2 regions of the Dietzia sp. JS16-p6b genome follow, and region 2 is predicted to be linked to the other one. Evidence: riboswitches for the same ligand, from Rfam matches in the RefSeq annotation. Region 2 holds a riboswitch; the other holds the start of a gene.
The links. A riboswitch is a leader RNA that binds a small molecule or an ion and turns the genes downstream of it on or off. The one in region 2 is predicted to bind cobalamin.
Positions count from the first base shown of each region.

Region 1: linked by a shared signal. The riboswitch ahead of CT688_RS05385 (hypothetical protein) and the one ahead of cobN (cobaltochelatase subunit CobN) in region 2 are both predicted to bind cobalamin.

Region 1 covers NZ_CP024869.1:1,187,863-1,203,066, forward strand. Annotated here, with positions in the region: gene CT688_RS05375 (HNH endonuclease) at 1-347, shown strand, start outside; gene CT688_RS05380 (undecaprenyl-diphosphate phosphatase) at 484-1,410, shown strand; cobalamin riboswitch at 1,557-1,746, shown strand; gene CT688_RS05385 (hypothetical protein) at 1,786-2,595, shown strand; gene CT688_RS05390 (iron ABC transporter permease) at 2,592-3,704, shown strand; gene CT688_RS05395 (ABC transporter ATP-binding protein) at 3,701-4,516, shown strand; gene CT688_RS05400 (ABC transporter substrate-binding protein) at 4,513-5,586, shown strand; gene CT688_RS05405 (hypothetical protein) at 5,658-7,328, opposite strand; gene CT688_RS05410 (TetR/AcrR family transcriptional regulator) at 7,422-7,997, opposite strand; gene CT688_RS05415 (Emopamil-binding protein) at 8,479-9,315, opposite strand; gene CT688_RS05420 (TetR/AcrR family transcriptional regulator) at 9,450-10,112, shown strand; gene CT688_RS05425 (bifunctional 3-(3-hydroxy-phenyl)propionate/3-hydroxycinnamic acid hydroxylase) at 10,160-11,764, opposite strand; gene CT688_RS05430 (DoxX family protein) at 11,761-12,123, opposite strand; gene CT688_RS05435 (acyl-CoA synthetase) at 12,120-14,006, opposite strand; gene CT688_RS05440 (fumarylacetoacetate hydrolase family protein) at 14,003-14,941, opposite strand; gene CT688_RS05445 (VOC family protein) at 14,938-15,204, opposite strand, start outside.
Region 2 covers NZ_CP024869.1:201,960-217,163, forward strand. Annotated here, with positions in the region: gene CT688_RS00945 (hypothetical protein) at 1-137, opposite strand, end outside; gene CT688_RS00950 (CGNR zinc finger domain-containing protein) at 184-753, shown strand; gene CT688_RS00955 (serine hydrolase) at 728-2,572, opposite strand; gene CT688_RS00960 (TetR/AcrR family transcriptional regulator) at 2,656-3,324, shown strand; gene CT688_RS17910 (hypothetical protein) at 3,393-3,515, shown strand; gene CT688_RS00965 (TetR/AcrR family transcriptional regulator) at 3,616-4,296, shown strand; gene CT688_RS00970 (sodium:solute symporter) at 4,322-5,812, opposite strand; gene CT688_RS00975 (isopenicillin N synthase family oxygenase) at 5,809-6,858, opposite strand; gene CT688_RS00980 (hypothetical protein) at 6,851-7,573, opposite strand; gene CT688_RS00985 (Type 1 glutamine amidotransferase-like domain-containing protein) at 7,750-8,382, shown strand; gene CT688_RS00990 (alpha/beta hydrolase) at 8,447-9,355, shown strand; gene bluB (5,6-dimethylbenzimidazole synthase) at 9,363-9,977, opposite strand; gene CT688_RS01000 (precorrin-2 C(20)-methyltransferase) at 9,974-11,440, opposite strand; gene CT688_RS01005 (precorrin-8X methylmutase) at 11,518-12,183, opposite strand; cobalamin riboswitch at 12,261-12,330, opposite strand; gene CT688_RS01010 (nitrite reductase) at 12,353-13,222, opposite strand; cobalamin riboswitch at 13,304-13,496, shown strand; gene cobN (cobaltochelatase subunit CobN) at 13,487-15,204, shown strand, end outside.

The DNA of each region.
Region 1 (15,204 bases), 990 kb from region 2:
TGATCATGCTCCGCGAGTACGTCCGCATCCCGTACCGTGCGCAGGTGCCCATGACGCGGGCCGCCCTGATGCACCGCGACTCCCACCGGTGCGGGTATTGCAACGCGCGCGCGACCACCATCGACCACGTGATCCCGCGCAGCCGCGGGGGCGCACACGAATGGGAGAACTGTGTGGCCTCCTGCGCGCCCTGCAACCACCGCAAAGCGGACAAGCTCCTCTCCGAGCTGGGATGGGAGCTCCGGGTTCCGCTGGTGGCACCGAGGGGCCGGACGTGGCGGCTCGTGTCCCAACTGCGCGAGATCGGCCCGTACTGGGAGGACTACCTGTACCTCGACGCCGCCTGAGGGCCATCCGGCACGTGCCCGCGGGCCCGACCACCGAGGTGGTTACGGTGTGAGGTATGCCTGATTCTCCGCTTACTGCCGACAATGCGTCCGCCGGGGCCCGGTCGGTCGGAACGACGGCGGAGCATCACGCTCGATGAGTCTGTGGGAATCGGTCCTCCTGGGAGCGATCCAGGGACTCTTCATGTTCATCCCGGTGAGCTCGTCCAGCCACCTGGTGCTGGCGCAGCAATGGCTGGCGGCCGAAGGGTCGCCTCTGCCCGCGCCGGACACCCCGGAGATGATCCTCTACAACCTGGTGGTGCACCTCGGCACGATGGTCTCCGTCGTCGTGGTGATGTGGCGACCGCTCACGCGCCTGCTCAACGGCATCTGGCGCGAACTGGGGCTGTGGCGTCGCAGGCGCACGCTGCGTCACCTGATCCATCTGCGGCTCGCGCTGCTGGGCCTGCTGACCACGGCGATCACCGGGGTCCTGGGGCTGGTCATCCGCGCCTACGGCACCGACGTCTTCGTCACGCCGTGGGCTGTGGCGCTGATGCTGCTGATCACCGGCGTCGTGCTCTGGTGGTCGGACTCGGTCAAGACGACCTGGCGCGGGGCCACCCAGATGACGGTGCTGGTCGCCGTGGTGATCGGTGTCGCCCAGGCGGCGGCGCTCTTTCCCGGCCTGAGCCGGTCTGGGCTGACCATCGCCGCGGCGCTGGCTCTGGGTATGCACCGGCCACTGGCAGCGCAGTTCAGCTTCTTCGTCGCCATACCCACCATCCTCGCCGCCACCGGCGTGCAGTCGCTGAGCCTGCTCGATCCCGCCGCCTTCGACGGCGGGCTCTCGCTCGGGTGGCAGGACTACGTGCTGGGATTCGTGGTGGCCGCCGTCGTCGGTGCGGGAGCGCTGTGGTTGGTGCTACGGCTGCTCTATCGCGGGCATTTCCGGGTCTTCGCGGTGTACGTGGTGGCCCTGGCGCTGTTCGTCCTGATCACCCAGCCGGACTTCGGTGACGCCCCGCCGGTGGATCAACTGCCGCTCGATCAGGATCAGGTCGCCCTTCACCACCAGTGAGCTCCGGTGCGACTGCCGGGGGTCAAGTCCGTGGGGAGCCCCGCGCGCAGGGCAGCACCCCACGGCAGCACCCGGGCCGCTCGACCCCAGACCCGTGATCGCGCGGCCTCCGGGCGTCCTGACCAGCCCGTCTGTTATCGTCCACAGTGGAACCGACCGCATCCGGCTTCCCTTGACGGGGACGATCGGATGCCAGGGAACCCGGTGAGATTCCGGGACTGGCGCGCAGCGGTGTGGGGTACCGAACCGACAGGATGCCACTGGAATTCGTTCCGGGAAGGCGTCGGGGAGGGCTGATCCCGAGTCCGAATACCTGTCGGTTCCGCGACATCCGAGCGAACCTCGCGCACAGGTTCCGAAGAGACAAGGCCACCCGTGTACTCCACGTATGGGCCCGTCGGCATGGGGATCAGCGCCCTGGCCGAGCGGGCGCTCGAGGCATCGCCCGTCCCTCATCGATCTCGACCCGACCCCGGCGACCCGGACTGGCGGAGCGTCACCGAGCTCTGCGAACCCGCGACATGGCAGGAGCTCGGTCGGCGATACTCCCACAGTCTGGGGACCCCGCACGCGGCGCCCGGGCTACTGTGCTCGCTCCAGCACTACGCCGGCCGGGCTCTCGGCCTCATGGTGGCGGCGTGGTGTGCGGACGGGACACTCCTGCATCCGGGCCATGACCGCTGGTGGGCACTGATCGACCGCGCCGGCGCGACACTCCAGGTGTCGCTGCCCGACACTCCGGTTCTCGGTCGCGAGCAGGACCCCGGCGCACTGGTCGACAGCATCCGGAGTCACGTCGATCCCCTGGTGGATGCGTGCGTGGACGCCGGCACCGTCACACGCAGGGCCGCTCTCGGGGGAATCGCGGCCTCGTGCGCTGGCGCATTCGGGGCCGCGTACCGGACCGTGGGGGGTCCACGGCGACGCGCGGTCGAGACGGACGCCGACGTCGTCACCGGCGCGTTCTCCGATCGACCGCTGGTGACGATGATCCGCTTGGGTGGCACGCCCGCGTTGGTGCACGACCGGCATTCGTGCTGTCTCATCCGGTTGGGAGCGCAGAGGTCCGAGTGTGACTCGTGTCCCCGGGTCCCCGAGGCGCAGCGGCGTTCGCGGCAACGGCACCGGCAAGAGCAACGGTTGCGGCGGGACCGTGGAGGCGTCCCAGGGAAGAGCACCCGATGACGGGCCTCGGGGTGGGCGTTCGTCCGAGCCGTCGGTCGCGGCCTGTCACCGACGCGGGCTCGGCCTCGTTCCGTACCGCCCGCAGGCTCCCGCCTGTCCCACTGGCGATCGTGCTCACCGCCCTGACGGCCATCAGCGTGGTCAGCTCGGTCGCCTTCGGTGCCGAGCACATCCCGGTCGGCGACGTGTGGCGGACGGTATGGGCGGCGATCACCGGCGGCGAGGCCGAGCGTGCGCACTCCATCATCATCCTCGACCTGCGGCTTCCCCGGTCGGTGCTCGCCGCGGTGGTGGGTGCGGGTCTCGCGCTCGCCGGAGCTGCGATGCAGACCCTCGTACGCAATCCCCTGGCCGACCCGTACCTCCTCGGGGTATCGGCGGGGGCCGCGGTGGGTGCCACCGCGGTGATCACGCTCGGCGTCTTCGGCGGTCTCGGCGTGTGGGCGCTGTCCGGGGGGGCGTTGCTCGGCGCGTTGGGAGCGACCGTGCTCGTCTATGCGGTCGCGAGCGCCACGGGTGGGCTCACCGCGCTGCGGCTGATTCTCGCCGGAGTCGTGTTGTCGGCGGCGTTCACCGCGGTGTCGTCGTTCATGGTCTTCGTGGCCACAGACTCGCGGGCGGCCGAGACGGTCATGCACTGGATGCTCGGCAGCGTCGCCGGGGCGACGTGGTCCACGGTGCCCCTCGCGGCGGGAGTCGTCGCGGTGGCTCTGGTGAGCGGGCTGCTCCTGCACTCGTGGCTCGACGCGTACGCGACCGGGTCCGACACGGCGGCCTCGCTCGGGGTGCCGGTGCGCGCGCTCCGGATCGGGCTGTTCGTCGCGCAGGGCCTGCTGGTGGGGGTTCTCGTGGCCGTGGCCGGGGGCGTCGGATTCGTGGGTTTGATCATCCCCCACGCCGCCCGCCTCGTCGTGGGTGCCACGCATCGCGCGATGCTGCCCGTCGCCGCGGCGGGGGGAGCACTCTTCCTGGTGTGGGTGGACGTGGTATCCCGGGTGATCGCCGCCCCCCAGGAGATGCCGCTCGGAATCGTCACAGGGATCATCGGTGCGCCGATCTTCCTGCTGCTCATGGGACGCCGCGCCTACACGTTCGGGAGCGCCTCGTGACGGGGGCGGGCGCCGTGCGCCTGGTCGCGGACGACTTGTCCTGTGCGAGGGGCAGGCGGATCGTCGTCTCCGGCGTTCATCTCGAGGTGCCGTCCGGATCGCGGCTCGCGCTGGTCGGTCCGAACGGCGCGGGAAAATCGACACTGCTCAGGGTGCTGGCGGGTCTGGACGCCCCGGTCTCGGGTTCGGTGACCGTGGACGGGGTCGACGTGCACAGGATGCGGTCCCGGCAGCGGGCACGGCTGATCGCGGTCCAGGGTCAGGAGGAGGCGCCCTCGGCTGAACTCACCCTGTCGGAGGCCGTGGCCCTCGGACGGACTCCGCATCGCACGCCATGGGCGTTGGGGGAGGAAGGCGAGCAGGACATCGTCGAGCAGGCGCTGCGGACGGTGGGCCTGGCCGGGCGTGGCGACCAGTCCTGTACGAGACTCTCCGGCGGTGAACGCCACCGGGTGGTGCTCGCGCGGACTCTGGCCCAGCGCACCCCGATGCTCATGCTCGACGAACCCACCAACCACCTCGACGCCGCCTGGCGGCTGCGATTGATGGACGCGCTCGAGACGCTGCGTTCCACCGTCGTGGCCGCCATCCACGACCTCGACCTGGTCCTGCGGTACTTCGATGCGGTCGCCGTCGTCGATGACGGCGGCATCGTCGCGTACGGGCCGCCCGTCGAGACATTCACCGCCGAGCTCCTCGACGAGGTCTTCGGCGTCCACGGCTACATCGTCGCCCACCCCCGCACCGGCCGACCCCACCTCCTCCTCGGAGACGCGGTCGCCACCACTACAGAAGGCAGGACCTACCCATGACACGTCCGATCATCACCGCAGGACCCGTCCTGGCGGTGACGCTGGCGCTCCTCTCCGCCTGCGGTTCCGACGCCGCCGCACCCGGCGGCGGCGGTCCCGGGGGCGAGGTCACCGTGGTCAACTGCGGGGAAGAGGTCACCTACCCCGAGACGGTGGACGAACTGTTCGCGTATGACCCGGGCATCATCTCGATCGCGCTGGCCGCCGGTGCCCGCGACCAGATCACCGCGGTGGCCGCGGCGTCCAAGGACGAGGACCTGCTGCGGTTGGCGTACGGCGACCAGATCGACGGACTCAACGAGGTCACCGAACAGGGTCCGACCCTGGAGAACGTGGTCGCGGCGCAACCCGACGTCGTCTTCGCCGGGTGGAACTACGGGTTCTCCGAGTCACGAGGACTGACCCCGGAGATCCTCGCCGGACACGATATCGGGGTCTATCAGCTCACGGAGGCGTGCCGCCAGACCGAGGGCGAAGCCCAGCGCGGGACCATGGACCCGTGGGACGCGCTCGACACCGACCTCCGCAACATCGGCATCATCACCGGGAACGCCGACGCGGGCGCAGCAGCCGCGGACGAGGTGGCCGAGCGGGTGGACGCTCTTCGCGCCCTTCCCGCCCCGCAGGACGCACCGACGGTGTTCCTGGTCGACAGCACGAGTGACACCATCCTGTCGTCCGGCTCGTTCGGCGGTCCACAGGGGATCATCGACGCGGCGGGGGCGCGAAATGCCACCGAGGACGTCGCCGACACCTGGACCAGCATCAGCTGGGAACGCCTCGCTGCCGAGGATCCGGATGTGATCGCGTTCGTCGAGTACGGCGAGCAGACCGTGGAGGACAAGATCGCCGCGCTCAAGGCTCACCCCGCCAGCCGTGGTCTCAAAGCCGTACGCGAGAACCGCTTCGTCAACCTCCCCTACGGCATGTGGGTGTCGAGCCCCCTCAACGTCGACGCGGCCGAGACGATCCGCGCAGTCCTGGAGAAGCACGGGCTCGTACCCCACACGGGCCTGACCCCCGGGCTGGACGTGTCCGAGCTCGGACTCGGGGGCAACGACTGGCTCTGAACCGGCAGATCGCAGCAGGGGCGGCAGGAGTGGGTGGGGACGTGTCGAGACGGCCCACGTGTCCGGGCCGATTACCGGGTTGTTCCCGGACGCGGCGTCGAGGAGCCGACGGCGATTTCGTCGACTCCCTGGCCGGAGCGTGCGTCGGGGCGAATCCAGCGCACTCGGCCCGGAGATCGTAGGTGGAGGTCGATGGTGTGACTCGCCGCGCCGTCCGGTGTGACCGTGACGCGACCGGCCGCGGTCCAGGTGGCGCCGTCCGGGGTGGTCACGATATCGGCTCTCCGACTGCTGGCCCGGGCCCGTGCGATGGTGGTCTCGTCGTGGACGGGTACGAGTTCGTCGTCGACCACCTCGCGGACCCGGAAGCTGTCCGGGCCGCCGCCTCGAAGCGCGCCATATCGCTCGGTCACCTGGGTGGTCAATCCCGGGTAGGTCAGGACGAAAAGGCGGTCGTCGACGAGGACGGTGTCGTCCCCGCCGTCGGTAGATACACGCCGCAGTGTCACTCCGGCCCGGTCGTTGTGATCGCAGCGGACGATCTCGTCTCCAGCGGTGATCCAACACCCCTCGCGGTCGGCATGGACTGCGCGAGTCCACATGGCGGCGGGCGGCTCGATCACCAGCGGCAGGAGGTACTCGGTGACGAGTGGCGGCGTGGATGCGGTGTCGATGTGGAGCAGAACCGGGTCGGACTTGTCCACCACCCACACGTCGTTCCCGCTGACGGAGATCGCTCCGGCGTCAAAACGGGTGGCAGGCTCAGGGACGTCATCGAGATCGAGGTCCACGAGGACTCCGGTGGGGTGGAAGGTCTGGCTGCCGGGCGGGACTCGCCAGTCGGGCCAATAGTGATCGGGCTGGCGGTCCGGGTCGCTCACCCGCTCGGTGCCGGGGACGGGTTGCTGTCCACTGCCAGTGTTCTCGTACTCTTGCTCGACCAGCTGCAGGCGCCGAACCCTGCCCGTCGTCGTGTCGGGATGCCCGGGCAGAGCTCTGACGAGGTCCGGGCAGAGACGGCCGTCCAGTCGAACGCGCCCGGAGAACGGTGCGTGGTGGAGCCACCGTGCGGTCCAGCCGTCACCGGCGACCGAGATCGGCCATGTCAGATAACCCTCGCGGTCCAGGCCCGGGGACATCCCGTGGACGGGGTGCACGGTGACGTGGAAGGTATCGACTCCCACAGCCGAGGGAGGGACGTCCGTCTCGAACAGCAGAGTCACGCTGATGACCTCTCCCACGGCCAATGGCGGCAGTGTCCCCTCCATGAAGATCGCGCTCGGGACGAACATCGAGAGTGTGTGATCCGGGGAGCTGCGATGCGCTGTGGACTCGCGCGCATCTGACGAGCCGGGGGAGGCGGCCGTTGACCTACGTTCGTCGCGCACCTCGGCGACACCGGACACTTCGATACGTAGGTCGGCGACCAGCGCATCCCCGACGCGTTCGGATTCTGCAGCCGCCTCGGCGGACTTCCACCCCGTCTCGGGGATCACGTTGGACTCCCAGTGCCTCATCCACCCAGCCAACCTGCGGGAGAGTGACTCCGAGAGCCCATAATCCTCCGGATCCATCGCGTACTTGTCGGTCCCGCTCTCCCACAGCGGGTGCTCACGGCCGTAGTCGGGAAAGAACCGGATGACCCGCTTGTCGCCGTCTGTCGCATAGACGGACTCCCATTGCTCCTCCACGTGCCGTCCCCCCACCCGCTGGCCTGTGAGGTAACCTACGGGTTCGACCATCGCGTGGTCGGTGATCAGATGTCGAGGGCGGGACTGTGACCATCTGATGGAGAGGAGGTCACCTTCGGCTCCCGGTGGGCCGACGAGCGCGGATCACCCGGTCACGGCCGCGTCAGCCCGCTCCGGGGCCGTTCCCGAGACGAGGTCCGCGAGGAGGTCGATCTGGCGCTCTTCGCCAGAACCGGGTGGCCACAGCAGGAGTGTGAGGAAGACCCGGACCGCCAACTGTGCGCGTCCGCTGTCGGGGGAGCCGAGGCCGATCAGGTCAATGGTCGTCGTGATCACCGTGGTCGACTCCAACAGTGCGTGAAACTCTGCGCTTCTGCCGACAGCGGGCAGGAACTGCGAGGCGATTCGGTCGTGGCGAGCGGCAGCCAGAGCCACGGTCAACGCGGTGATGGCACGGCGGCGCCCCGTGAGGCCTCTGACGTGGTCCTCCACAGCAGCAACGATGGAGCCGGAGGCGCGGCGGAGGACCTCCTCGATGATCACAGTGCGTCCGCCGACATGTCGATACACCGTCGCCCTCGAGCAGTGCGCGCGCCGCGCGAGTTCCGTGACGTCGAACCTGTCGATCCCCGCCTCCGCGATGAGTTCCGCGGCAACCGCTATGAGGCGGTCACGTGCAGCCCGGTCCCGTGAGTCGTCGAGCAACCAATCAGTAGCCATATCTCAGTGTGAGACAGATTCGTGCGACTGTCTCGGCTTTCTCCCGGCAGGGGGCCGGGGATGAGACGGACCACGGACCTCGGCGTGCGCGGGTGTCTCGGATCTCGGTCAGGGCCTCGACCACGTGGCATTTCCTGCGCCACTCTGTCGGCTATGACCACGACGCGAGAAGTGCCGCCATCGCTTCGGCCGGGGCACCCCGGGCCGGCCATCGAGCGCCTCGGACGAGTCGAAGTTCATCACCGCCGAGCACATCAGTATCGACGGCGGCGCCCAGTACTTCTGAGGTCCCGCCCGGCCGCTGAGGTCGCGGCCACCGTCGATGGGAAAGACGCCGGCACCGTGTCGAGCGGGAGGTGCCTTCCGTCACCGCACGATCACGAGTCGCCGGGCTCTGGGGCCCGGACCTCCTCCGGGATATGGGTGTCACGCTCCGGGGTCACCGACCCTGGTGTGTGGCAATTCGTCGAATCCGGCCATGTCAATGGACGTCTGCACTGGGTTGGCGGGCCCCGGGGTCCGACGAGGTCGGCTGCGGGAAGCGGCTCCATCCCGTGTACACGCGCTGGTACAGCACTGCCATCATCTTGGGGATGAACAGCATTGAGACGACGGGGGCCACCATCCAGGGGATGTTCATGAAGACGAACTTCAGGGCGAAGCCCCAGAAACCCTGTTCGATGTTGGCGAAGCTGTCCCGGGCTTCCGCGACGTAGTAGATGATGATGACCGCGGTCATCATCGCGAAGGCGAAATAGCACCACCACAGGATCCGGATGCGTCGACGGTCGTCGTCCTTCGTGCGCAGCAGCGGCAGCCAGTTGTAGAGCAGGATGCATCCGCCGATGGCCGCCACGGTCTCCATGCCGAAGAGGCCGGCGTCGCCGATCAGGTATCGGGTGTCGGCGGCTCCGTAGAAATACCAGAACCAGCCCCACCGGTCCTCGGCGGTGAGGTTCATATGGCCGAGGAGGTCTCCGATCAGCCAGGTGATCTCCCAGAGGACCTGACTTGACGCGGTGATCGGGATCCACACGATCATGAACTCGTTGAAACGCTCGAGCATGGTCCTGGTCTCGCCGGGATCGTCCCACCACGCCACCACCATCGGGATGATGATCGGGCCGCAGATCAGCGCGGCCGCGATGAAGCCGGCTGGCTCCGCATCCCACCAGTGCAGGACTACTCCCGCGAAGGGCACGACACAGATCACGAGGGCTGCGACCGTGGTCCAGATGTAGATGTCCTTGCGGCGTGTGCCCCAAGGGCGCCCGAAGTCGTGCGACAGATCTTGAGTGTTCGCTGCTCTGGTGGTCACGTTCGATTCCTCCGCTTTCCGCAATTGGTAATTCTGGATACTCCTACCAGAATTACGATTCTGGAAAACATAACAGTAGGTACAGTCGGTGGCAACAGCTTGCAGTGAGTCAGTCCGAGGGATGGAGAAGGGGAATGGCGCTTGACCGCGCGCCGACCGGGTCCGGAAGCCTGCGCAAGGCCCGACGAGAGATGTATCGCCAGCAGATCATGGCCGCGTCCGAGATGCGGTTCGCGGAAGTCGGCTTCGCCAACACCAAGATGAGTGACATCGCCCGGGCGGCGGAGGTCTCCCTCGCCACTGTCTATGCCTCGTTCGACGGAAAGGATGAGATCTGGGACGAGCTCAACTCAGTGCGCATGACGGAGCTCGTCGAATCGGCGACGTCAGCGATCGACGGGCTCGACTCGCCGGTCGAGCAGTTCGTCGCCGCCGCGGTCACGGTGGCCACGTTCTTCGCGGAGCACCCCGGTTTCCTGGATCTGCACATCAACGAAGGATTCAGCTGGGCGACTGCTCACGCCGCCGGAGTCGGACGTGGGAATCAGCAGGCGGCGTGGGAGATGGGGTTCGAGGCGCTCGCGGATCTCGCATCAATGGTGTCCCCGGACAGTGCCGCTGGTGGTGCCCGAGTGCTTGCCGGCCTCACGATCGCGAGTGTGCAGGTGCACCTCACGGAATGGGTTCGATCGGGGCGCGATCAACCGGCGGCCGAGGTGGCGGCGGAGGTCGGGGCGCACGTGAGACGGCTCCTCGAGGGGAGGTCTGCCGCGTCGGACCGGGAGGCCAGAGCCTGACGACGGTCAGCGGCAGGCCCACCATCACGGGCGGGTGTCCTCGGGGCTCAGTCGGCTCTGCCCGCCAGAGCGCCCCGGGACGTAGCGTCGCAACCACGAGGCTGTGACCCCGCCGCGGGGAGCAGCGTGTACACCTCCGCGATCGAGCGTCCCGCCGCCATCACCGTCGCGTCGGGGCGCACGACCGCTGCTCGGGCGCGGTGGGCGCGCAACCACTCTCCGAGGGGACTGTCGAGCGCGACGGCGACGGTGGTCCCGCCCCGGCGTGCGATCTCGAAGTCCTGCTCGGGGGTGGGGGTGTCCACGGTGAGGACCCGGAAACCGGTCGTGTGGTCGTCGAGGCGACCTCCGTCGTCGGACACCACGGCGTTGGGCACGAGGTGGCCGGCCAGGCCAGAGGCGCTCGGGGCCGAAATCCGCGGGGGAGCAACGGAGCCCAGCGCCCCGCGCCTGACGTAGTAGGACGGCTGGAGGGCAGGAGTCGTACTGTCGGTCAGTCTCCTCGCCAGACGCGGAACCGCGGCGAGGACGGGCGCGATCGTGCGGCGAAGGACATCACCTCCGTGACCGCCGCCGGTCATCGCGGCGCCAGTGGCCATCGCGAGACGGATGAGTCCGGTGCAGTGCGGGATGCGTTCCTGCTCATAGGAGTCGAGGGTCGACGACGACGCTCCGTCCTTCAGGACGGCGGCGAGCTTCCAGGCGAGGTTCGCGGCGTCACGCAGGCCCGCTCCCATTCCCTGGCCGATGAACGGTGGCGTCAGATGCGCGGCGTCGCCGAGAAGGAAGACGCGGCGGTCACGCCATCTCCGGGCTACGCGGGCCTGGAAGGTGTACTCAGCTGAACGGACCAACTCGAGGTCTGCGGCCTCTACGCCTGTGAGCCAGGGCCGCAGCAACGGCACCACCGCGTCGAGGTCGCGGTAGTCCTCGACGGATTCGTGCTCGAGCAGCTGGAACTCCCACCGGTAGCGGGTCTCGCCGATGCGCATGTAGGTGGCCGCTCTGTGGGTGTCGCACACCTGCGCCACCCCGTCCCACTGGCGTAGATCGGCCGACGTCTCGACATCGATGACGAGCCACCGCTGGCTGAATCCGAGGTCCCGCCACCCGGCTGAGATCGACGCGCGGGTGATGCTGCCGGCGCCGTCGCAACCGAGCAGGTAGCTGCCCCGGAACGTGATCGGCTCACCCGTGTCACGATCGGTCGCCGAGGCCGCGACACCTGTATCGGACTGATCGATTCCGGTCACCTCGACACCGGAACGCAGGGTGATGAGGTTCGCGCGCCGGGCCACGGCGGAGCGGAGGAGTGCCTCGAGCCGCGGCTGGTCGAACATGGACGCCGCCGGGAATCCGTTCGGACCCACGCCCGGGTCGCGGGGGAACTCGGCGATGACCCGCAACGAGGACGTGACCAGACGCAGGCCCAGGGCGGGGCGGGAGATCTCCGCGAACTCCGGGGCGAGCCCGAGTCGGGCGATGATCCGGTACACCTCGTCGTCGAGGTGCACCGCACGCGGCTGCGGGAAGATGCCCTCCCACCGCTCGAGGAGCATCGACGGCACCCCGAGGTCGGCCAGCAGCGCCGCCGCGGTGAGTCCGGTCGGTCCGGCGCCGACGATGAGGACAGGATCGGTGCCGTGGCTCATCGAACGCCCATCCGGGTCAGAGCGCCGACGGCCGCGTGCGCGGCGCCGGCGCCGACGACGACGGCGGGGACAGTGGCCGACCAGCTGTCCCCGACACGCCGGTGAGCCCAGCAGGCACCGCCAATCAATGAGCAGACCGCGATCGCGGACGCCGCCCCGACACGGGGGTGGCCCTCGCCGAGCAGGAGCCCGGCCACCCCGGCGAGCTCGCAGGCGCCGATGACGCGGAACGCCCGCCCGGAGAACCCGAGGTGACTGGCTCGCTCCCTCATCGGAGCGAGGGCGAGGACCTTCGCGGTGCCGGTGGCGGTGAGCACGAGCGCGACCCCACGCGCGGCGAGGGGGTGGGAATCGATCATGAGCGGGTGCGCCCGTCGCTCGGCGCCCACGTCCAGTGGATCGCGTAGCTGTCGAGGACGCGAGTCGCAGTGTCGACGTCTCCGGGCTGCTCGACCACGGCCACGACAGAACCGTCGACGATCCGAGCGTCCACCGGCGTGGGTGCCCCGGCCTCGGTGAGTGCCGCGCTGAGCGCGGTCTCGGTGGCGAGGGCTCGCAGCGCGAGCTTGTAGGGCTTGCCCACATCGGTGACCGGCAGCGAGTCGATGATGGTCACCTCTCGAGGGGCGGCTGCCGCCTCGGACACCCGGTCGCTCACCCACGCCTGCAGGCCGGCACCGGTCACCGTGGCGCCGTCCCGGATGGTGACGTATCCGACGGGTACTTCGCCCGCGTGCACGTCGGGACGACCGACCACCCCGGCGTCGGTGACATCGGGATGCTCGCGAAGAGCGTCCTCTATCGCGCGGGGATCGATGTTGTGCCCGCCGCGGATGATGAGGTCCTTGGCGCGGCCGGTGAGGGTCACGAACCCGCGTTCGTCGACAGACCCCAGATCGCCGGTATCCAGCCACCCATCTCGAACAGACCCACCGTCATCGAGGTCGAACCCGTCCTCGCCGCGACGGCGGATGTAGCCGGCGAACACGGTGGGGCCCGACACGACGAGCCGCCCGACGGAACCGGCGGGCACCTCCTGCCAGTCCTCGTCGACGGCGCGGAGCTGCTGATACGGCAGGCGCTGCCCGACCGAGCCGGCGGGCTGACCGTCGAAGAAGCTGCGCACGCTGGCGCAGGTCGCCTCGGTGAGACCATAGCCCTCGAGGAGGCGGACTCCCGTGTGAGACTCGAATCCTTCACGCACCGCGGATGGCAGCATCGACGCCCCGACGAGGCACGCTCTGAGGCTGGAGATGTCGGCGTCGACAGGACACTGCGCGAGCACCGAGTAGACGGTGGGAACGGCACTCATCCCGGAGATCCGGTGGGCCTGGACGAGGTGCCAGAACACGCCGTACAGGGCGAGGTCGCGGTACCCCAGAGGCCCCGCCCACACGACGGTCTGGCCGCGCAGCATCGGCGCGAGCACGGTGACGATCAACGCATTGACGTGAAACAACGGTAGCGCCGCGAAGACGACGGAGTCCTCGTCGAGCACGGTGTTCGCCGCGATCATCCACGCGTTGGAGACCTCATAGCGATGCGTGTGACCGGCCAGCTTGGGCACGCCGGTGGTCCCGCCGGTGTGGAACAGTGCGGCGAGGTCGTCGGCACCACGAACCTCCTCGACCGCGACGCGGGGGACCTCGGCCGAATCGAGGTAGGCGACGGTGACGTCGCCCAGATCGGGTACCTCGGGCAGGGAGTCGGCCCCGGTGGGGCGGAGGAGGAACACCGTGTCGATCACCGTGCTGGCCAGGATGTCGTCAAGCCGCGAGAACACCTCGGGGTCGAGGTCCTGCCCGGCGGCGACGAGAACCCGCGAGCCCGATCTGCCGATCAGTTCGGCCACGTGGTCGGCGTTCATGGCCGGGTTGATCGGAGCGGCAACGCCTGCGCGCTGCGCCGCCAAGATCACCTCGATCAGTTCGACACAGTTCGGCGCCAGCAGGGTGACCGCGTCCTGACTGCCGACCCCCGCGGCGCGGAGGGCCGCGGCATGTCTGTCGACGGCGTCGAGCAACTGGGCATACGTGCGGTCGGTGGTCTGCTGCCACCGGGTCGCGTCGGGCATGACGCGCAGCGCGGTGCGTTCAGGCCATTGCTCGGCCGCGCGGGCGAGGACCGCGTATGTCGATACCGGCAACCCGCGCGCGTCGAGCGGTGTCTGTTCGATCACCGCGACGTCCTCGGGGGTGTCGTAGGCCGGCCACAACGACGCCGATGAGGTGGGGGTGATCATGCGTAGCGCACCACGTTGCGCTGCATGCCCAGGTCGAGAGTCCCGTCGCCCGCACGGACCGACGTCTCCACGATGTCGCCGTCCTGCAGGTACTTGGGGTTGCCGGCCTGCCGCTTGAAGAACGCCTTCCACTTCAGGTGCGGCGGGAGCAGCGCTCCGATCATCTCGATGGGTTTCGCGGGTGCGGTGAGCGCGGTTCCTCCGGGGGTGCCGGTCAGCAGCAGGTCTCCGGCATCGACGCGCTGGAATCTGTTCAAGGTCCGGACCGCCTGCAGTGGGCTGTAGATCATGTCGGCGACGGTGCTGTTCTGACGTGTCACCCCGTTCACCCTCAGCTCGAGGGTGAGCGTGGAGAACTTTTCCCACTCGCCGGGTTCCAGCAGCACCAGGACGGGGCCGACCGGGGTGAAGCCGGGGTAGGACTTCGCTTCGTAGAACTGCGTCTTGGGCAGCTGAACGTCGCGCGCTGAGACGTCGTTGGTGATCACGAGGCCGGCAACGGCGTCGGCGAGGGTCTGCTCGTCGATGGTGGTTCCGACGGGCAGGCTGGTCCCGAAGACCACCCCGATCTCGACCTCGTAGTCCAACAGTCGGACGTGCGCGGGTTTGACGATGTCGTCGTTCGGCCCGACGATCGAGCCCGAGGCCTTGCGGAAGAACGTCAGTGGAACCTTGTCGGGGTTCATGCCGGAATCGCGGACGTGTGAGACGTAGTTGGTCATCTGCGCGATCACGCGGCAGGGCGCGGTGACCGGCGACTGCAGGGCCAGACTCGACGGGTCCACGGTCTCGCCGTCGTCGGTCGTCGCACGGACGACGGCCTGGCGGTCCGCGATCAGCTCGGCGGTGGAGGTCGCGCGGGTGTCGACGCGACGGGCGCCGGCGGGCACCAGCACCCACCACGCGTCGGCGGTACGGAGGACGGACAAGCTCATGTGCGGGCTACTTTCATCAGGCCGAAGAGGCGTTGGACGTCGAACTCGTTGTCGGACTCGCGCAGTGACGCGAGGATCGAGGTGAACTCGCGCAGTGCGGCGCGGCCGGGCTTGATGCCCAGGAAGTCTGCGGTGGCCGGCGGGCCCCACTGGTTGAGGCCCGAGGCCGTCATCGGGGCCCACCCGGCGGCGACAGTGCTGTCGAAGTGGTCCCCGTCCGTGAAGTGCTCCACCAGGAATCCGTCCGGATCGCGCCAGTAGTC
Region 2 (15,204 bases):
GTCACGGTGCCCTCGCTGGTCGGGTGGGACGAACGGCGCAGCCAGTCGTGCTGATGCCGGCCAGGGTCCGCGGGATGCGGAACGAGGACGCCGCGGTCGTGGTGGAGGTCGGTGGGTGAACAGGCTGCTGTGGTCATGCGCCGACTGTGGTGCAATGGGTCAGTGCAGTTCAACCATGGCAATATGGTCGGCCCGACACTCGCGGCGGAGTTGGCCTCGCTCGCCGCCGGGTCGTGGGACGCCGACGCGGCCGTCGGGGTGCTCCGCGCCCACGGCGTCCGCAGGCCCGAGCTCGACAACGCCAGGTCAGAACGCCTGAAGGAGTGGGCATCGCGGCTGAGAGCGCCGTTCTCGGCGCCGGACGTGGACTCCACATGCGACGCGATCAACGAGCTGCTGGAATCGGCCGCGTCGAGGCCGTCCCTGAGCACACACGACGGGCACAAGCCCCACCTGCACTTCGCGGCCGACGGCGACGACGTCGTGGAGCGCGTCAGGGCCATCACCGCAGGCGGTCTGGCGATCTTCGCGGTCGAGTCGGAGGGCTGTCGTCTGGGGGCCTGTCTCCGCGCGGGGTGCCCCGAGGTGTTCGTCGACACCAGCCGGAACGGCGGACGGCGCTACTGCAGCGCTCGATGCGGTAACCACGACGCCGTCCAACGGCACCGGGCCCCCGGCCGTCGCCGGGGCCGGGAAGGCCATGCGAACAGGGCGATACCTCGGTCCGCTAGAGAGCACCCCCCCAGTACATGAGGGAGAGCTGCATCGGGAGCGCGAGGGCCGCGCACGTCCCGGCGGCCACGAGATGACTTGACGGCACCGTCCGCCAGCGGCGGGCGGCGGCGATCGACCACACGATGGCGAGCGCACCGCTGAGCATGGCCAGGGCTGTGAGAGTCGTGTGGGGGGCGGCGAGCGTGGGCCACCCCCACAGCAGAGGACCGAGGGGCATGGTGATCGCGGCTGAGAAGGTGACCGCGGTTGCGGTCACCCAGGCGACGGCGATCCCCGGCGCCAAGGAGGGAGTCCGCTCGCGCCCGCGTCCACGTCGAACGAGCCGCTTCATGGCACCGACCACGACGGCCAGTGCGACCACCACCCACGCGAGCAGAGCGGACATGACCACCCGCCGATCGTCCTGTGGCGACGCCGGTGTGAGTGTCTGCTCGAGCATGCCGCGGTCTCCGCGCTCGAGCACCGTGATCCCCGACCTGCTGATCCGACCGGCGACGCAACCGGCCGGGTCGCACCAGCGCCCCTCGCTCTCGGGCGTGAGTCGTCGTCCGTTCAACACGAGGTCGTCCCCGTCGGCGGTCACTCGGACCTGCCCGAGCAGGCTGCGGAGCAGCTTCTCTGGTCCGAGTCCTGTGAAGAGTCGCTCCTGGAACGAGCCCGTCGGGGTCGTGGCGCGGCTCGACGGCAACCACTCAGGGATGATCGCCGGGGCCGGACCCGCGGGTGCCGGGTGCGCCCGACCGGCGTGGACCATCCAGTCGATCACTGCGTCTACCACGGCTCCGGTCGCCTCGGTCGCTGCGGCATCCTGGGAGTTGACCGCGACGAACACGCCGACGTCCGCCTCCGGGATGAGGGTCAGCCAGGCCTGTCCGTCGGCCCCGGCGTGTTCCAGCACCCGCACGCCCCGGCGGTGGTCCTCGAAGAACACCTGGGTGTGGCCACCGCCGCCGTGATGCGGTCTGACGCTCGTGGCGCGGGCCTCCTCGACGACCCGTGCAGGCACGCCGCCGCCCTCGGTGACCAATGCCGAGAGCAGTGCGGCGGCATCCCGTGCCGACCACCGCAAGGAGGCCGAAGGCGCCTCCGGGACGTCGGGCCACGGCGCGGCCTCGAACCCGTCCCCGGTCGGAGCGACGATCACCGCGTCGTCCGGATCGGCCGCCTCGTCGAACGTGGCGGAACCGGCGCCGACCGGATCCAGGACGGTGCGGCGGGCCGCGTGGGCGAAGTCCGCGCCCGTGGCATTCTCGATCGCTGCGCCGATCAGGGTGTGAGCGACCAGCGGTGAGTAGTGCATACCGACCGCGGGGTGCCCCGAGACCGGCGGGTGGCGTTCGAGCCAGTGCGCCAGGGGCTTCCCGAGGTCGCCGGGCCCGGCAGGCGGCGGCATCAGGGTCGACTCGACGAGTCCCGCGTGGTGCGTGAGGAGATGTCGCCCCGTGAGGGGCGTGCGGTCGGCGGGCGCCCGCTCATCCCGCAGCACCACCCCGCTGGAGTGTTCGATCGGCGCGTCGAGATCCAAGGAGCCCTCCTCGTGCAGCGTGAGGGCGGTCAGGGCGGTGACGACCTTGGAGACCGAGGCGACCGGGAGGCGCGAGTCCGTGCCGAGGGGGCGGTCCCCCTCGGCGTCGGCGTGGCCCCAGGCCCGGAGAAGCGGGGTCGTCGAACCATCCACGACGGACACGACCATGCCTGCGGTCGACCGCCCCACGACTTCCTGCGCGATGCGTTCGATCCGGTCGTGCAGGGCGCCGCCATCCGGTCGGGCCTGGGCGGTCACAGGCGCGAGAGCGGTCAGGGTGGCCACCAGGGAGACGACGAGAGCGCGGTGCACTCGCTCCACCTTTCCGATACGGGCGTGTTGGTTTCTGGAGACTACGGTATGCACATCGGATCGACGACGTGGGGGGAGGGCGCATGGGGCGCAGCGCGAAGGGGCGTCAGCGTCAGCGCGACGTCGTGGCGGCGGCGTTGCGGTTGGTCGCTCGTGGGGGCATCCCGGCCGCCTCCGTCCGCGGTGTCGCCGCGGAGGCGGGAATGTCAGTCGGGGCGGTGCGGCACTTCTTTCCCACCCAGGAACAACTGCTGGAACAGGTCATGGCCGATGTCACCGCCGAGGCCGCCCATCGGCTCGTGCCCCTGATCCGCGCACTGGGCGACGCCACCACCGCCGCGGAAGGGCGGGACGCCGCGTGTGCGCTGCTCGAAGAACTGCTGCCGCTGGACGAGCGTCGCCGCGTGGAGTGGTTCCTCTGGTCGGCCGTCGCCCACTCCGCGACGCACCCGGCCGGACTGGACCGGTGGCGGGAAGCCGGGTGGGCGGGCGTCCGACATCAGTGTCGTCGGGTGGTCGGGCATCTCAACGACAGGGCGGTTCCGATCGTCGAGGCGGACACGATGGATGTGCACGACGTAGTCGACTCGACCGCGACGATTCCCGAACTGGAGGATCCTGCCCTCGAGGCGAGGGTGACGGCACTCCATGCGGCGCTTGACGGGCTTGCCGCGCAGCTGACGGCCACCCCGGCGCCTATCGACGGGGCGAGTGCCCGGCACGCCCTCCGAGAGCTGGTCGGAATCCTCTGACCGGACCGGGCGCCGGGCCCTCGGTCGCCGACGGGGGTCGGCTGGGCGGTGGTCGCGCTGATGTTCCTGTGGCCGACTTCGCCGACCTGCTGGACTTCCCCGGGTGGCCCCGGTCGCTCTCGCCGGTGCACCATCTCGCCGCGGTCCCGGTGGAGGAGTTCGCCCGGCGCCGTTCCTGCTGGTCCTGGTGATGACCGGCGCGCCCGTGACCGCGGGTCTGGTGGGGTCCAGGCGTCGGCAGGTGGTCACAGGCTGACTGCGACCGGACGGGGCGTTGGTAGCCTCTGCCGGGTGACGAGGACTCGTGGACGGCCGCGCCGCAACCCCGGGTCGCCGACCGGACTCGGCAGCGAGCAGGACATCCTGCACGCCGCGGGCGAACTGTTCGTCACCAAGGGATTCGGCCGTACCAGCACCCGGGCCATCGCCGAGGGCGCGGGCCTGCAGCAGGCCAGCGTCTACCACTGGTTCAGCTCCAAGGACGAGATCCTGCTCCGGCTGGTGCTCGGCACCGTGATCCCGTCCCACCGGATCGCCGACCGGTTGCTCGAGAGCGACGCCCCGGGACACGTGCTGTTGTGGGCCCTGGCGTACGCCGATGCGCGGCTGCTGCACGAGGATCCGCAGAACCTGGGTGTGCTGTACTTCGAACCGGCTCTCGACGGCGACCATTTCAGCGAGTTCCACGAGGTCCGGGACTCGCTGCACGAGGCCTACCGGGTGCTGCTCGAGCGCACGACGGGGGAACGCGCCACTGACGTCGACGTGGCGATGGTCGTCGGACTGGTGGAGAACGTCATCACCTACCGGCGCCGGACGCGGTCACCGATTCCGGACGACACCCCGGCCCGGGTCGCCGATGCCGCACTGACGCTGGCGCGGGTCCCGGACCTCCTCACCGACGAGACCCGGGCCCGGGGAACCGAGATTCTCGCTGCTCTCGATCCCCCGGGCCCGGGGTCTGTCGACTGACGCCGCCCGCTGGGTGTACTGACGGCTAGGCCCTCGCGGGAACCTCGACGTCCCGGTCCGGTTCCGGCTCGTCGACGGAGGGTGTCGCCGTGGCCTTCCGGGGGTCGGGCCGTGTGTCGGTGGCGGCCACCGCCACGTAGACCACGAAGGACACGGCTGCGGCGAGGAACGTCGTCCAGCCGTCGACGCTGGTGGTGATCACCTCGTTCGGGAAGTACAGCAGGGTGTTGTCCACCCCGTAGATGGTCGGGGTGAAGACGAAGAACCCGAGCCGCACGCCCAGTCCCAGCGCGGCGGAGATGATCAGCGCCCTCGTGCTGACCAGGCGGGTCCACAGGGAGAGCAGGAACGGCACCACGAGACTCGCGCACAGCAGGTCGAAGGTCAGCGTGAGGAGGATCCCGGTGTGGTTGACCCGGAGTGCGACGACGATGCCGATGGCCGCGACGGGGACCATCGCCCACCGGGAGGCCTGGAGCACGCTCAACCGCAGATTCCTGGTGTCGAGGATGGTGCCCACGACGATGGACGAGGTCGCGAGGAGGATGCCGCTGACCGTGGTGAGGGAGGCGGCCAGCAGGGCCGAGATGACCAGCATCGCGATCGGGGTGGGTACCGGCCCGGTGAGGAGTTGGAAGAGGATCGGCGACTCGGAGCCGCTGTCCCCGAGCAGTCCCGCCCCGGCCACGGCGACCGCGGCCAGCGGGACACACAGGACCACGGTCCCGACTGCGGCGATCAGGCTGGCCGCCCTGGCGCCCCGGGCGGACCTGGCCGAGGACACGCGTTGGAAGACGTCGATGGCCACCAGGTTGCCGAAGCCCAGCGCGAAGAGCGTCGCCCAGTTGATCGCCGCGCCCGCCGCAGGGGCGGTCAGCTGTTCGAGATCCGAGATGCCCAACCCCTCGGCAGCGGTGTACCCGGGGCCGAGGAACATCCACAGCGTCAGCCCGACGAACCCGACCCCCATCACCACCATGAGGAACAGTCCCGTGTACACGGACGCGAACATCCCGCCGACCATCGTGTAGGCGAGGATCGCGACGGTGACGAACACGATCGCGGCCCAGTAGGGCACCCCGACGAAGTGGTCCATCATGTGTCCCAGGGCGACGAGGTTGCCCGCCATGAGGATGCCGAAGCTGGAGACCGTCAGGACGGCCGACAGTATCTCGCCGGTGCGGCCGAACGTCTGCCGGAAGTAACCGGGCAGGGAGTACAGCTCGCGCTCCCGGACCTTCTCGGCCACGAAGAGCCCCATCAACAGGAACGACACGGCGATCCCCAGGGGCATCGCGGCTCCGGCCCAGAATCCGAAACCGCCCGCGAGATCCGCCGCTCCGACGGTCGCGTTGGAGTCGATCACCTGGGACATCAGCAGGACGGCGACGAGCGGCACGGTCAGCGTGCGGCCGGCGACGGCGAAGTTGCGGTTCTCTCCCCGCACCCTCTTCGACGACAACAGACCCAGGACGACGAGCAGGGCGACGGTGCCGCCGATGGCGAGACTGATCATCGGGTCTCACCCACCAGGGCGGTCTCGCGACCGAGCGAGTACAGGGGACGCGCGCCCTCCGGCAGTGCGACCTCACCGTCCGCGATCCGCCTCCTCAGGTAGGCGAAGCTCTGCGCGGTCTGGGCGAACAGGTGCTCGCCGGAGTGCATCGGCTCGTACACGGAGTCATTGGACCCGGGGAACGTCAGGGGAGCGACCACCGTGTCGTAGTCGACCGTGAAGAACAACGGGTAGGAATACCGTTCCCGCGAGACCTTCCGGACCCGGTGCGAGGTGGCGACGAAGGCGCCGTTGGTCCACACCTCCAGCAGGTCCCCGATGTTCACGACGATGGCGTCCTCGCGGAACGGGACCTCGATCCACTCTCCCCGGCCGTTCATCACCTCCAGCCCGGGAGCGGTGGGCCTCAGCAGGGTCAACGCCTCGTAGTCGGTGTGCGCTCCGATCCCGGGACGGTCATGGGCGTCAGGGTTGTGCGGGTAGTGGATGAGACGAAGCTGCGAGGGCGGCTGGGTCACCGACCCGAGGAAGGTGTCGGGATCGAGGTCGAGGTACCGGGCGAACGCCGCGAGGAGCCGCGACCCGAGGGTGAACACCTCGTCGTAGTAGGTCGTCACCGCCTCACGGAACCCCGGCAGATCGGGCCACTGGTTCGGCCCGAGCAGCGGATTGCCGGCCACGTACTCCGGATGGTCCGCCGGCAGATCGATGGACAGGTCGAAGGCCTCCTTGAGGTCGGGGGTCGCGCCGGCGAAGACCTCCTCCCCGATCGGGACGTACCCGCGGTGATTGGTGGAGTTGCCGATGTACACCTGCTGCTTGACGGCGTCGGGTTGGGCGAAGAACCGTTGCGAGGCCTCGTGCATGGCTGCGAAGGTCTCGTCGGCCACGCCGTGGTTGACGATGAGGAGGAACCCGACGCCTCGGGCCGCCTCGCCGAGCCGGTCGACGCACTCCTGAGAGGGGCCACCGGGATCGGCGAGCGTGGACACATCGATGATCGGGATCGACTCGAAGTCGGTGGTGGGACGGTGGAGGTCAGGCATTGTCGGCTCCTGGGTGGGCTGGTCGGGGCGGGTGGGACGGTCGGGCTGGGGGTATCGGTCCGGCGTCGTGGATCGGGTCGAAGAACGTGGACGTGCTGCCGTGCTCGCCGGTCTGCCAGGAGAGTGCGAAGCGGCCGTCCGACTCGGGGGAGAGGAAGAACCGGGGAGGCTCGGGGACCGACCACGACGAGTACCGGGCGCTCCAGCCCCGGTCGGTCCGTGACCCGATGTGCACCGATGCCGGCCGGTTCCCGGCGGAGTCGGCGCCGAGCGCGAGGCCGAAGCGGTCGCCTACGCAGACGACCACGGCCTCGGTTCCCTGGTCGTCGACCCCTCGGGCCTCCCACACCGGGCCGGGCTCGTCGGCGCAGCGCTGCCAGAGTTCGACGTAGTCGAGTTGCCGGCCCACCTCCAGCAGGCCCCACCCCGGCACGTCGAAGAGTTGCCCGATGTCGGCGGAGCCGAAGGCCTCCCCGGCGGCGATGGCGTGGACCCATTCGAACTCGCCGGTGGCCGGGTCCGTGCACTCGAGTTCTCCGGCGAACCCCATGCGGAAGTGCGTCGCGCCTGCGGCGTCGGTGGAGAACCGCGCGTCGCAGAAGTACTGGTCACCCTGGATCCAGACGACGTCCGAGCACTGGTCGGGGACGGAGTCGCGGGAGTGGAACAGGTGGCGCCGGTAGGCCGCGGGGGCCGGGCGCGGGGCGGGTTCCATAGGACTCCTTCAAATCGATCATTTGATCGGAAGTAGTCAAACGGTGGTGCGTTGCCGCGCTGTTACGTAGGCGTCAAAGGATGAGAAATTGGGTGATCACCGCTGGGCGCGTGCCGGTCGTCCCGGCGCCGGCGACACACCGCGAAGCGCCCGCGATCAGCTCGTAGAGTGGCGCCATGAACCTGCTCCTGCTGTCCCTCGGCGTGGGCGCCGTCCCCGACTTCCTCGCCGAGCACGTGAACCGTCCCGCACCCGTGGTGCGCATCGGATATCTGAACGACGCCGCCAGCCCGTACGCGGGGGCCGGGTTCGTGGCCGCGGAACGCGCGCAGTTGGCGGACCTGGGGTACGTCCTGACCGACCTCACCGCCGCCGATATCGACGACCCGCGTGAGTTCGCCGCCCTGCTCGACGGGCTCGACGCCCTGTACGTCGCCGGCGGCAACACCTTCGTGCTCCTGGCGGCGCTGCGCCGACACGGCGCGGATGAGGCCGTGGTCGAGCGGGTGCGGGCGGGGCTGCCCTACATCGGCTCGAGCGCCGGATCGGTCGTCGCCGGACCCGGCATCGAGCCGGTCAGCCTCATGGACGACCCCTCCGCCGCCCCCGACCTCGCCGACCGCAGCGGACTCGGACTGGTCGACACCGTGGTGATCCCCCACGCGGACGGCGCTCTCCCGCCCTACCCGCCCGAGCTCATCGCGCAGATCGAGGAGACCTATGGGGACAGCTACCCGCTGACCCTGGTCAACGACGACCAGGCGCTGCTCGTCTCGGACGGGTCGGCGCGGCTGGTCAGTTCGCCCTGAGCGGACATCCAGCCGATTCGAGTTCCACCACCCCACGGGGATTCATCCGTTACGGAGGATGACCATGCGCATCCCGTTCCTCGGCCGCATCCGCGATCGCCGCCAGTACCACCCCGATCTCCGACTCGCGTCAATGGTGCTGCCCCCGCGATTGGTGGGACCGCGGACACTGCCGGCGATACAGAAGCTCGGGACACTGCTGCCCGGACTGCGGGGAACGGAGACGCATGAACTCGAGTCGGGTGCGACCGTGCGGGTCTTCCGCCCCTCCGGTGAGTCCTCGACGCCCTCGCCAGGCCTGGTGTGGATCCACGGCGGTGGATACCTCGTCGGTTCTGCGGCGCAGGATGACGCACTCTGCCGGGCCTTTGCTCGGAGAACCGGTGCGACCGTCGTCTCGGTCGACTATCGGTTGGCGCCGCAGTTCCCCTTCCCGGCGGCGCTCGACGACTGTCACGCGGCGCTCGTCTGGCTGGCCTCCCAACCCGGCATCGACGCCCGCCGGACAGCCATCGGCGGCGCGAGCGCCGGCGGTGGCCTCGCAGCCGCACTGGCGATCCGGGCGAGAGATGACGGCCCCGTCGACCCGGTACTGCAACTGCTCGTGTACCCGATGCTGGACGACCGCACCGACACCCCGGACCCACGACACCGACTGTGGGACGCTCGGTCGAATCGGTTCGGCTGGACGAGCTACCTGGGCGGGGCCGACCCGTCCACGGCGAGTCCGGCCCGCCACACCGAATTGGTGGGTGTCGCGCCGGCATGGATCGGCGTCGGCACGGTGGATCTGTTCTTCGACGAGGACAAGGCCTACGCAGACCGCCTCGGGCGCGCCGGAGTGCGCTGCGAATTCGTCCCGGTGCCGGGGGCCTTCCACGGTTTCGACCTGGTCGTCACCCGCGCCGGGGTCAGCAAGGACTTCTTCCGAGCGCAGTGCGAAGCGCTGAGGGAGGCGTTCGACGGTTCCTGAGCCGGATCTACACCCAGTCCACCGACAGCGGCGACCTGCGTCCCCACCCCACGGTCTGCAACAACGGTTCGTCCAGCTCGAGGGCGGGATGTCCCAGACAGAGGTACGCCAGGGGCCGGGCCCCGTCGGGCACGGGCACGCTGGAAGAGAGATGGTCCGGCTCGACCAGGCTCACCCAGCCCATGCCCAGGCCCTCGGCCGTCACGGCCAGCCACAGCAGCGTGATCGCGGCCACCACGCTGTACTCGGTGGCCGCCGGGACGCTCGTGGTGCCCAGGACCGGCCCGGCGGGCGGCCGGTGGCTGACGACCAGGCCGACCGGAGCCTGGAGGATGCCCTCGAGACGCAGCGAGTCGTAGAGTTCCCGTCGCGGACCGTCGAAGCGCTCGGACTCGGCGCGGCGCACGGTGCGGAATCCCTCGTGGACGGCCTCGCGCACGGCACGGTCGCGGACCACTGTGACGTGCCAGGGCTGACTCAGCCCGACGCTCGGGGCCACGGCGAAGACCTCGAGGAGGCGCTCGATGGTCTCGCGGGGGACCGGGGTGGGATCGAAATGCCGGTGATCGCGACGGGTGGCGAGGATCCGCCACAGCGCATCACGGTCGGGAGTCCCGCTCACGGCCGCACGAACCGCGGACTCCACACGCGCCCCGACTCGGTGACGCGTGTCCCGGAGGCGCCCACGATGAGCAGGCACCTCATGTCCACCGAGCCGCAGTCGAGCTCGGCGAGAGTGGTGATCGTCAGCGATTCGCCCTCCCGGCCCACGTCGCGTCCCACGATCACCGGGGTGGCCGGGTCGCGATGCCGGAGGAGGACGTCGCGGGCGTCGGCGACCTGGTGGGTGCGCGAGCGCGAGGCGGGGTTGTACACCGCCAGGACCAGGTCCGCCGCGGCGATCGCGTCGAGACGCCGCGAGATGACCTCCCAGGGCTTGAGCCGGTCGGACAGGCTCATCACCGCGAAGTCCGCGCCGATGGGGGCCCCGGCCCGTGCGGCGACCGCCTGGACGGCGGACACCCCGGGCGCGACCCGCACGTCGATCCGGGAGTACAGAGGGTCCTCGGCGGCCTCGAAGACCGCCGCGGCCATGCCGAACACGCCCGCGTCGCCCCCGGAGACCACCGCCACGCGTTGGCCGGAGCGGGCGAGGTCCAGCGCGAGTCTGGCCCGGTCCACCTCGACCGTGTTGCCCGAGCAGTGCCGGGTCAGGCCCGCGCGCTGGGGCACTCGGTCGACGTAGGGCGCGTACCCGACCACGTGGTCGACCTCGGCCAGGACCCGCCGGGCCTCGGCGGTGAGCCAGTGGTCCGGGCCGGGCCCCAGTCCGACGACGTGCAGCTCGCCGTCCGGGGCGGTGGCGCGCGCGGGGCCGTCGCCCAGGGGCGAGGGGCGTCGCCCGAACGGGTCCACCTGCTGGGAGTCTCCGGGGACCACGATGAGCGAGAAGTACGGCACTGTCGTCGGGTCGACGTCACGCACGGGGTGGTGCACCTCGGCGTCGGTCGAGGCGCGTTCGACGTACACGGCCCCGTCGAGCCGCCCTGCGGCCTCCAGGGCTCGGCGCACCGCCGGGAAGTTCCGGCCGAGTTTCATGATGATCGCCCCGTCGGTGTCGGCGAGGCGGCGGGCCAGCTCGGGCTCCGGGAGGGTCCCGGGCAGCACGGTGAGCACGTCCGTCTGCCGGACGAGGGGAGTGGCCGCGGCGGCGGTCGCGGCGGCGAACGCCGGGATGCCCGGGACGATCTCGGTGACGAACCGGCCCGCGAGTTTGTCGTGCATGTACATGAACGAGCCGTAGAACAGCGGGTCCCCCTCGGCGAGCAGGACCACGTCCCGGCCGGCCGCGAGATGCTCCGCCAGGCGGTGAGCTGCCCGGTCGTAGAAGTCCGCGATCGCCCCCGCGTACCCGCCGGGGTGGTCGGTCAGACCGGTGGTCACCGGGTACTCCAGCACCTCCTCCACCGCGTCGGCGGGGATGAGGCCCGCCGCGATCCGCCGCGCGTTGGACTCCTTGCCCCGACCGGCGTGATAGGCCACGACGTCGGCGCTGCCGATCAACCTCGCGGCCTTGAGGGTCATCAACTCGGGGTCGCCCGGGCCCACGCCGATCCCGTACAGGCGCCCCGCTGCGACCGGCCCGTCCGCCGGCCCGCCGCTCACTCGGCCACCTGGGCGAGGGCGTTGACCGCGGAGACCGTCATCGCGGACCCGCCGCGTCGCCCGTGCACGGTGACGAACGGGATGTCGATCCCGTGGTCGTCGGCCAGGCTGGCCAGCGCGGTCTTGGACTCCGCGGCGCCGATGAACCCCACCGGACACCCGACGATCGCGGCGGGGCGGGGGGCGCCGTCCAGCAGCATCTCCAGTAGATGGAACAGGGCGGTGGGGGCGTTGCCGATCGCCACCACGGCGCCGTCGAGCCGCTCGCCCCACAGGGAGAGGGCGGCGGCGGACCGGGTGGTGCCCATCTGTCGGGCCAGTTCGGGCACGCGGGGATCGGACAGCAGGCACACCACGTCGTTGTTCCGGGGGAGCCGTGACCGGGTGATCCCGGAGGCGACCATGTGGGCGTCGCAGAGGATCGGCGCCCCGCCCTCGAGCGCCGATCGCGCGGCCCGCACCAGTGCCGGATGGACCCGCAGGTCGTCGACGAGGTCGATCTGACCGGTACCGTGCACCATCCGGACGGCGAGCCGCTCAGCATCGTCCGGGACGCGCGACAGATCGGTCTCGCGACGGATGGTGGCGAACGAGTCGACGTAGATCGCGGGCCCGTCGTCGACGTAGTCGTACCGGCGTGTCGGCCTGGGGACAGCAGGCATGGGTCCTCCTCGGGGTTCTCGCCCCGGTCAGAAGTCTTCAGGCGGCGCGCGGTGAGGGCGCGTCGATCCCGCGGCCAGTATCTGGCTTGGCGGCCCGGCGACCGGGCCTCACAGTGGCGGAACCGCCCCGGACTCGCACCGGGTTCCTCGCCGTGGGACAGCGGCGAGTCTACGTGCGCACGGTGAGGACGCCGCGCCACGGGGTGACGATGAGCTCGAGGACGTCCTCGCCGGTGAGGCGATCGATCAGCGCGCCCGTGAGGACCCCGCCCGGCGCCCCGATGTGCTCGATCCGTCCCGGCGCTCCGGGGACGGGGCCGTACGGCAACGCGGGCGCGGGGGCGGGGAGTCGCTCGTCCCCCGGGTGGGCGGCGGTGAGCGGCACCGGGAGTTCACGCACGTGCCAGGGCGCCTCGCGGCCGGATCCGCGGGCGTCGGCGAAGTCGCGGGCGAGTCCGAGCAGGCGGTCGGCCGCCTCGTCGACGGGCACGACGGCCGCCCAGTCCTCGGCCACCCGCAGTTGCACGACGTCGGCGTCGAGGGCCGCCAACCCCAGGTCCGCGGGGCGGTCGACGAGGTCGCCGCGGCCGTCGTCGAGGACGAACAGGAACCGGCCCGAGAGTCCCGCCAGACCGGCATCGGCCCGGAGCCCGGCGTCGAGTCGGTCGGTCACCGGGCGCAGATCGGCCCTGCCCCCGACCAGACCGGTGAGCGGGGAGACGAGCACGTTGCGGACGAGTTCGTGCGCCGGGGCGGGGAGCAGCCCGGTCGCGGCGATGGCCGCCACGACCTCGTCGACGAGGTGGCCGTCCCGGCCCATCGGCAGGGCCCGCAGCTGTAGGTTCGCGCGGGTCGTCACGTGGACGTCGCCGTCTCCGTAACTCTGGGCGACCCGGCGTAGCGCGGCGAGGGACTCCGGTGACACCCGGCCGCCCGGGATGCGCAGTCGGACCAGGGCCCCGTCCTCGGCGGGCCACGGGCGATGCACGCCGGGGCACATGTCGGTGCGGGTGCGGCGGGTCGGTCCGGAATCGCTCACGGGCCACAGTGTGGCACCCGGGGGCCAGCCGCGTGGAGTGGGGAGCCGACGGCCGGGCACCCGCAGGGGGACCGGGCCGGATAGGCTCGCCGGTGCCGTGGTGCTCGGGAAGCCGGAGGGAAAGCCGGCGCGGCCCTCGCCACTGTAGTCGCGGAGTCGAGCGACCCTCGTCCGTCCCACGCGGGGCGGAGACCACTGGGCCACGGCCCGGGAAGGTCGGTCGCACGGCGTCGATGCGAAAGCCAGGAGACCGGCCACGGCGTCATGTTCCACGAGGGTTTGGAGAAGAACATGCGCCATGACCGGCGTTCGGCGTCCCCTGAGGACGCCACGGCACCATCTACTGAGGCCACGGGTACTGAGGCCACGGCACCATCTGACAACACGGCACCGTCCGATGGCGCCGCACCACAGGCACCCCGTATCGCCCTGCTGTCCACCTCCGACACGGACCTGCTCTCCGCTCGCGCCTCCCGGGCCGACTGGACGCTCGGCAACCCGTCCCGGATCGACGTGGAGACGGACCTGCCCGGCCTGCTCTCCGGCACCGACCTCATCGTCGTCCGGATCCTCGGGTCGCGCAGGTCCTGGGAGCCCGGCTTCGAGGCCGTGATGGCCACCGGCGGACCGGTGGTGGTCCTCGGCGGCGAGCAGGCCCCGGATGCCGACCTGATGGAGTTGTCCACGGTGCCGATCGGCATCGCGGCCGAGGCGCACCGCTATCTCGCCGAGGGTGGGGAGCGGAACCTCGCCCAGCTCCACGCCTTCCTCTCGGACACCGTGCTGCTCACCGGCACCGGGTTCGAACCCCCGGAGAGTGTCCCCGTGTGGGGGATGCCGCCGCGGCCGGGTGGCGATTCCCCGGCGAGTGGTCACAAACGTGGCGAATCCCGACACGCGACCTGGGAGAACGCGAGCGGAATCGACCAGTCGCGGGGCGGCCCCGGGGTGGACCAGTCGCGGGGCGGCCCCGGGGTGGACCAGTCGCGGGGCCTCCCCCGCGTCGGAGTGCTCTACTACCGCGCCCACGAGGTGAGCGGGAACTCCGGATTCGCGCACGCGCTGGCCGACGCGATCGACGCCACCGGGCAGGCCGTGGGCGTGCCCGTGTTCGCCGGTTCCCTGCGCTCGGCGCCCGACGAGTTGTTCGACGCGCTCGGGACGCTCGACGCGCTGATCGTCACGGTGCTGGCGGCCGGCGGGACCACGCCCGGGGCGGTGAGCGCGGGCGGCGAGGACGAGACGTGGGACGTCGAACGGATCGCCGTCCTCGACATCCCCGTGCTCCAGGGGCTGTGCCTCACGTGGAGTCGGGAGGACTGGGAGGCCTCCGACGACGGCGTCAACCCGCTGGACTCGGCCAACCAGATCGCGATCCCCGAGTTCGACGGCCGCATCATCACCGCGCCGTTCTCGTTCAAGGAGATCGACGCCGACGGATTGCCCCGGTACGTCGCCGACCCCGAGCGCTGCGCGCGCGTCGCGGGGATCGCGGTGTCACACGCGCGACTGCGCCACGTCCCCGCGGCCGACCGCCGGATCGCCCTGGTGCTCTCGGCCTACCCGACCAAGCACTCCCGGATCGGCAACGCGGTCGGCCTGGACACCCCGGTCTCGACCATCCGGCTGCTGCGCCGGATGCGCGACGAGGGCTACGACCTGGGTCCGGAGGACGGGCCTGTCGCCAGGTTCCTCGACGTCGCCGACAGTGGCTCGGAGGGCACCTACGCCGACGACACGGCCGCCGGTGACGCCCTGATCCACGCCCTGATCGCCGCGGGCGGACAGGACGAGGAGTGGCTGACCAACGCCCAGCTCACCGACAGTCACGTGCGGATCTCCCCCGACGACTACCTCACGTGGACGGCGGATCTGCCCGAGTCGCTGCGCGCGGAGATGGTGGACGCCTGGGGGCAGGCCCCCGGTCGGTTGTTCGTCAACGACGCCGGCGAGATCGTCCTGGCCACGATCTCGGCCGGCAA